Linked DNA regions of Duganella dendranthematis. The protein of the gene in region 1 interacts with the protein of each later gene in a pairwise test. Links are inferred from orthologs where the notes say so. Each region holds a gene or a part of one and is shown in the gene's direction. Other genes may lie near its edges.

Evidence for each region.
Region 2: the proteins of serC (region 1) and selB interact in binary tests that used the Escherichia coli proteins (3 or more experiments, as listed by UniProt). The link is inferred for Duganella dendranthematis from one-to-one orthologs.

What each region holds. Positions count from the first base shown.
Region 1 is NZ_CP051684.1:4,150,232-4,153,469, forward strand. What follows is about bases 6-2,925. They hold serC (3-phosphoserine/phosphohydroxythreonine transaminase), read left to right. Parts: upstream 6-876; coding sequence 877-1,974; downstream 1,975-2,925. Other genes in these bases: gyrA (DNA gyrase subunit A), read left to right, coding at 6-720; pheA (prephenate dehydratase), read left to right, coding at 1,979-2,925. Outside these bases: more of gyrA, read left to right, coding at 1-5; more of pheA, read left to right, coding at 2,926-3,052; hisC (histidinol-phosphate transaminase), read left to right, coding at 3,070-3,238. UniProt on the Escherichia coli protein: Catalyzes the reversible conversion of 3-phosphohydroxypyruvate to phosphoserine and of 3-hydroxy-2-oxo-4-phosphonooxybutanoate to phosphohydroxythreonine. Is involved in both pyridoxine and serine biosynthesis.
Region 2 is NZ_CP051684.1:361,573-364,889, forward strand. The notes cover bases 319-3,317. They hold selB (selenocysteine-specific translation elongation factor), read left to right. Parts: upstream 319-868; coding sequence 869-2,767; downstream 2,768-3,317. Other genes in these bases: selA (L-seryl-tRNA(Sec) selenium transferase), read left to right, coding at 319-872; HH213_RS01755 (alpha/beta hydrolase), read right to left, coding at 2,870-3,317. In the rest of the region: more of selA, read left to right, coding at 1-318. UniProt on the Escherichia coli protein: Translation factor necessary for the incorporation of selenocysteine into proteins. It probably replaces EF-Tu for the insertion of selenocysteine directed by the UGA codon. SelB binds GTP and GDP.

The sequences.
Region 1 (3,238 bases):
TTGGCGGACAACGAGAAGATCACCGTGATTCTGCCGCTGTCGGGCGAGAACCGCACCTTCCCGGAAGACCACTACGTCTTCATGTCCACCAGCCTGGGCACCGTGAAGAAAACGCCGCTGAAAGACTTCAGCAATCCACGCAAGGCCGGCATCATCGCGGTCGACCTGGACGAGGGTGATTTCCTGATCGGCGCCGCGCTGACCGATGGCGAGCACGATGTGATGCTGTTCTCCGACGCCGGCAAGGCCGTACGCTTCGACGAGAACGACGTGCGTCCGATGGGCCGTAACGCCCGCGGCGTGCGTGGCATGAACCTCGACGAAGGCCAGCGCGTGATTGCGCTGCTGGTAGCCGAGAACGAGCAGCAGTCGGTGCTGACCGCCACCGAGAACGGCTTCGGCAAGCGTACCCCGATCACCGAGTACACCCGTCATGGCCGCGGCACCAAGGGCATGATCGCGATTCAGACCTCCGAACGGAATGGTCGCGTGGTGGCGGCAACGCTGGTGGAACCGACCGATGAGATCATGCTGATCACCACCGGCGGCGTCCTGATCCGCACCCGCGTATCGGAGATCCGCGAGATGGGCCGCGCGACCCAGGGTGTGACCCTGATCGCGGTGGAAGACGGCACCAAGCTGTCCGGCCTGCAGCGCGTGGTCGAGACGGACATCGACGAAGTCGAGCTGGAACCAGGCCCGGATTCAGCGACGGAGTAAAACTCACTCTGTGAGTAGCCAGCGGGGCCACGACTATTGCGCGACAATAGAACTGGCCCCGTTTTATTAATACCGTCATTCCCGCGCAGGCGGGAATCCATACGCAGCATGGGTCCCCGCCTGCGCGGGAACGACGGGCTGCAAAAGGAATGCAACGTGACTCACATCTATAACTTTTCCGCCGGCCCAGCCGTACTGCCGAAGGAAGTGCTGACGCAAGCAGCCGCCGAAATGCTGGACTGGCACGGCAGCGGCATGTCGGTGATGGAGATGAGCCACCGCGGACCGGAGTTTATGTCGATTTACAAGGCGGCCGAGCGCGATCTGCGCGAGCTGCTGGCAGTACCGGACAATTACAAGATCTTGTTCATGCAGGGCGGCGGACTGTCGCAGAACGCCCTGATCCCGTTGAACCTGCTGGGCCACAAGCCCGCCGGCGCAACCATCGATTTCATTCACACCGGTTCGTGGTCGGGCAAGTCCATCAAGGAAGCCGGCAAGTACGCCAACGTGAACATCGCCGCGTCGTCGATGACGTCGGTGCCGCCGCAGAGCAAGTGGCAGCTGACGCCCGGCGCGGCTTATCTGCATATGTGCACCAACGAGACCATCGACGGCGTCGAGTACGACTTTGACGGCGGCGTGCCGGATGCGGCCGACCCGCGCCTGGCCGGCGTGCCGCTGGTGGCCGACATGTCGTCGCATATTTTGTCGCGCGAGATCGACGTCGCCAAGTACGGTGTGATCTTCGCCGGCGCGCAGAAAAACATCGGCCCGGCCGGCGTCACCATCGTCATCATCCGCGATGACCTGCTGGGCCACGCGCTGCCGGCTTGTCCGTCGGCGTTCGACTTCAAGCTGGTGGCCGACAACGAATCGATGTACAACACGCCGCCGACCTATGGCATCTACATCGCCGGCCTGGTGTTCCAGTGGCTAAAAGCGCAGGGCGGCGTGGCCGAGATGGAGCGCCGCGCCAAGGCCAAGGCCGAGCTGCTGTACGCCGCGCTGGACGTCGACGATTTTTATCAGAATCGCGTGGCGCTGCCCAACCGTTCGCGCATGAACGTGCCTTTCTACCTGAAGGACGAGAGCCAGAACGAAGCATTCCTGGCCGGCGCCAAAGCGCGCGGGCTGCTGCAACTGAAGGGCCACAAGTCCGTCGGCGGTATGCGCGCATCGATCTACAACGCGATGCCTATCGAGGGCGTGCAAGCGCTCGTAGACTACTTGAACGAATTCGCTGGCCGATAATTCCATGAACGATAAACTCAAACCCTTGCGCGAACGGATCGATTCGATCGACGCCCAAATCCTCGACCTGCTGAACCAGCGCGCCAAAGTCGCGCAGGAAGTGGGCCATGTCAAAGCCGAAACCGGCGCGCCGGTGTTCCGTCCAGAGCGCGAAGCCCAGGTGCTGCGCGGCGTGGCCGACCGCAATCCCGGCCCGATGGGCAACGCCGAACTGCAAACCATCTGGCGCGAAATCATGTCCGCCTGCCGTTCGCTGGAAAAGCGCGTCACCGTGGCCTTCCTCGGCCCGGCCGGCACCTACAGCGAACAGGCGGTGTACGAACAATTCGGCACCGCCGTCGATGTGCTGCCGTGCGCCTCGATTGACGAAGTGTTCCGCGCCACCGAAGCCGGCACCGCCGAATTCGGCGTGGTGCCGGTCGAGAATTCGACCGAAGGCGCGATCGGCCGCACGCTCGACCTGCTGCTGCATACGCCGCTGACCATCAGCGGCGAAGTGTCGATCGCCGTGCGTCACAGCCTGCTGACCGGCAGCGGCAATATGGACGGCGTGACCGCCATCTGCGCCCACGCGCAGGCGCTGGCGCAGTGCCAGATCTGGTTGAACAATAACTACCCGGACCTCGAACGCATCGCCGTTTCCTCCAACGCCGAAGCGGCACGCATGGCGCGCGACGACCACAAGCTGGCGGCGATTGCCGGCGAACGCGCCGGCGTGCGTTACAGCCTGGGCACCGTCAAGGCCAACATCCAGGACGACCCGCACAACCGCACGCGCTTTGCGGTGATTGGTTCGCTGCAGGCCGGCCCGTCGGGTGAGGACCGCACCTCGCTGGCGCTGGCCGCGCCGCACAAGGCGGGTTCGATTTACCGCCTGCTTGGATCGCTGGCGCAGCACGGCGTGTCGATGACGCGCTTTGAATCGCGTCCGGCGCGCACCGGCACCTGGGAATACTATTTCTACGTCGACGTGCAAGGCCATGTGCAGGATCCTGCGGTGGCCGGCGCGCTGGCCGAATTGCAGAGCAACGCTGCCTTCTTCAAGGTGCTGGGTTCCTACCCGGTCAGCCTGACCTGATAATAAAGAGAGACACCATGACCAAGAACTACGGCCCGGAATACATCCGCGCTATCGCTCCTTACCAAGCCGGCAAACCGATCGCGGAAGTCGCGCGTGAATTCGGCCTGAATGAAGCCAACATCATCAAGCTGGCCTCGAACGAAAATCCGTTCGGCGTACCGGAATCGGCCAAACAGGCCATGG
Region 2 (3,317 bases), 3.8 Mb from region 1 along the record:
GCGGCGCCTTCCGCATTCCGGACGTGATGACGCGCGCCGGCGCGGTGCTGCGCGAAGTCGGCGCCACCAACCGTACGCATTTGAAGGACTACGACGAAGCAGCCGGCCCACAGACTGCGCTGATGATGAAGGTCCATACCAGCAATTACGCCATCACCGGCTTCACCAAGAGCATCGAGCTGGACGAACTGGCGCCGCTGTCGAAGAAGCACAATATCCCGCTGGCGGTGGACCTGGGCAGCGGCACGCTGGTCGATCTTGAACAGTATGGCCTGCCGCACGAAACCACTGTGCGCGAGACCATCGAAGGCGGCGCCGACCTGGTGACCTTCAGCGGCGACAAGCTGCTGGGCGGGCCGCAGTGCGGCATCATCGTCGGCCGCAAGGACCTGATCGCGCAGATCAAAAAGAATCCACTGAAGCGCGCGCTGCGCGTCGGCAAACTGACGCTGGCCGCGCTGGAACCGGTGCTGGCCCTGTACCGCGCGCCGGACCTGCTGCCGGAGCGCTTGACCACCCTCAAGCTGCTGACCCGCCCCGCCGCCGACATGCGCGCGCAGGCGCAAGCCATCCTGCCACAGTTGCAGGCCGCGCTGGGCGCCGGCTATGAAGTGACCGACGCAGCGATGTTCAGCCAGATCGGCAGCGGCGCGCTGCCGGTCGACCAGTTGCCGAGCCACGGCCTGGTGGTGCGGCCGGCCGCTGCGGGCCGCGTCAGCAACGCGCTGGGCGTGCTGGAACAGCGCCTGCGCGCGCTGCCGCTGCCGGTGATCGGCCGCGTGGCGCAGGACGCACTGTGGCTCGACCTGCGCTGCCTGCAGGACTATCAGCAGCAGCGCTTCATCGAACAACTGGGGCTGCTCACAGCATGATCGTCGGCACCGCAGGACACATCGACCACGGCAAAACCACGCTGACGCGCGCCCTCACCGGCGTCGATACCGATCGCCTGAAGGAAGAGAAAGCGCGCGGCATTTCGATTGAACTCGGCTACGCCTACGCGCCACTGGAAGGCGGCGAGATCCTCGGCGTGATCGACGTGCCGGGCCACGAGAAATTCATTCGCACCATGGCGGCCGGCGTGACCGGCATCGACGCCGCGCTGCTGGTGATCGCCGCCGACGACGGCATCATGCCGCAGACGTTGGAGCATCTGGCCATCCTGCGGCTGCTGGGCGTCCGGCGCGGCGCCGTGGCGCTGACCAAGATCGACCGCGCCGACAGCCAGCGGCTGGAGCAGCTGGAAGCGGAAATCCACGCGCTGCTGGCGCCGACCGACTTCGCGGGCGCGCAGATCTTCCGCACCAATGCAACGCTGGAAGGCGATATCGGCGTCAAGGGGCTGTTGCGCCATCTGGCGCAGATGGCGGCGACGCTGCCGGCCAGTGACGAGCGGCGCTTGTTCCGGCTGGGCGTGGACCGGGTGTTCACGCTGGCGGGCCAAGGGACCATCGTCACCGGCACCGCGCTGGCGGGCAGCGTGCGCGTGGGCGACACGCTGCAGCTGGCGCCCGGCGGCCAGGAGGCGCGGGTGCGCAGCATCCATGCGCAGAACCGCTCGTCCGATATGGGCCGCTCCGGACAACGCCTGGCGCTGAATCTGGGCGGCGTAAGCAAGGACGAGATCGCGCGCGGCACCTGGGTAGTGGCGCCGGCGCTTGCCGCCTGCTCCGAGCGGATCGACGTGCAGCTGACGCTGACGGCGGACTGCGGCCAGACGCTCAAGCCATGGTCGCCGGTGCACGTGCATTTGGGTGCTGCCCATCACACCGCCAACGTGGTGCTGCTGGACGACGAGGTGCTGGCGCCCGGCCATAGCGGCCGCGTGCAACTGGTGCTGGACGCGCCGGTGCATGCGGTGCCGGGCGACCGCTTTGTGATCCGCAACGCGCAAGCCACCACCACCATCGGCGGCGGCATGGTGCTCGATCCCTTCGGGCCGGCGCGCAAGCGGCGCAGTGCAACGCGGCTGGCGTGGCTGGATGCGCTGGCCGATTACATCGCCACCGGCGACATCGCTGCGCTGCTGGCGCGCGGGCCGCTGGGAATACGGGTCTCGACGCTGGTGCGGCTGTCGCAACTGCCGGCCGAAGAAATCAGCGCGCCGCCGGGCACCCAAACCGTCAGCCTGCAAGGCGGCGACCAGCTGCTGATCGCCGCGGGCGAGGTGCAGGCGCTGCAAGCGCGCATCCTGGCGGCGCTGACCGAGTTCCACGCGCGCGCGCCGGATGATGCGGGGCCGGAGCTGTGGCGCTTGAAACGCATCGTCTCGCCGGAGATGGAAGACCGTTTGTGGAGCCGCCTGGTCGACACCCTGCTGGCCAGCGGTGCGATCAAGCAGCGCGGCCGCAGCCTGCACCTGCCCGGGCATAGCGTCGAGCTGAGTGCAGAGGAACAGGTTCTGGTAGCGCCGCTGATGGCGTCGCTGCTGGCAGGCGGCTTCGATCCGCCCTGGGTACGCGAGCTGATGCGCGAACACCATCTGCCGGAAGCCGAGGTGCGGCGCCTGCTGCTCAAGCTATCCAAAACGGGTGAATTGAGCCAGGTGGTGACGGATTTGTTCTATCATCCGCAGCGGCTGGACGAGCTGGCGCGGCTGGTGGCCACGCTGCCCGACGTGCAGGCGTCGTCGTTCCGCGATGCGACCGGCATTGGCCGCAAGCGGGCGATTCAGATCTTGGAGTTCTTCGACCGCGTCGGCTATACTCGCCGGATTGGCAACGTCCATCTGGTGCGACCGAACGCCGTGTGGTCGTACAGCAGCTGAACTATAGCAATCAAGTCAATATGGAAGGCACACTCATCCGGTGATGGGGCCGGGCTTCAAACCCGGTGGGGGGCGTCAGACGCTCCCTCGTAAGTTCGACTCCTACTGCCTTCCGCCATCCACCACCTCCAGCACCAACTCCAATGCCGCGTTGAAGTCGGCTGGCGTTTCGGCCAGCAGTGCCCATAGGCGGTTGTGCTCGGCGCCTGGAACGATGAACAGCTGGCGCGATTGGGCGCGCGTGGCGGCGGCCACCAGGCGCTCGGAAATTTCCAGCGGGATGGTGGCGTCGTGCTCGGCGTGGATCACCAGCAGCCGGCCCTCGAAGCGCGACAGAATCTCCCACGCATCGCTATCGGCCCAGCTACGTTCGCGCCGGATGACGGTCGAGAAATCAGGGCCGAACGGCACGTCATACGCCGACGGCGTGTAGACGCCCGGCACAATCAGTACCAGCGCATCGATCTTGTGCTGCTCGGTCAGCCGGATCGCATTGTAGGCGCCCATGCTGCTGCCAAACACCACCAGCGGCTCCGGCATTGCCTGTGCC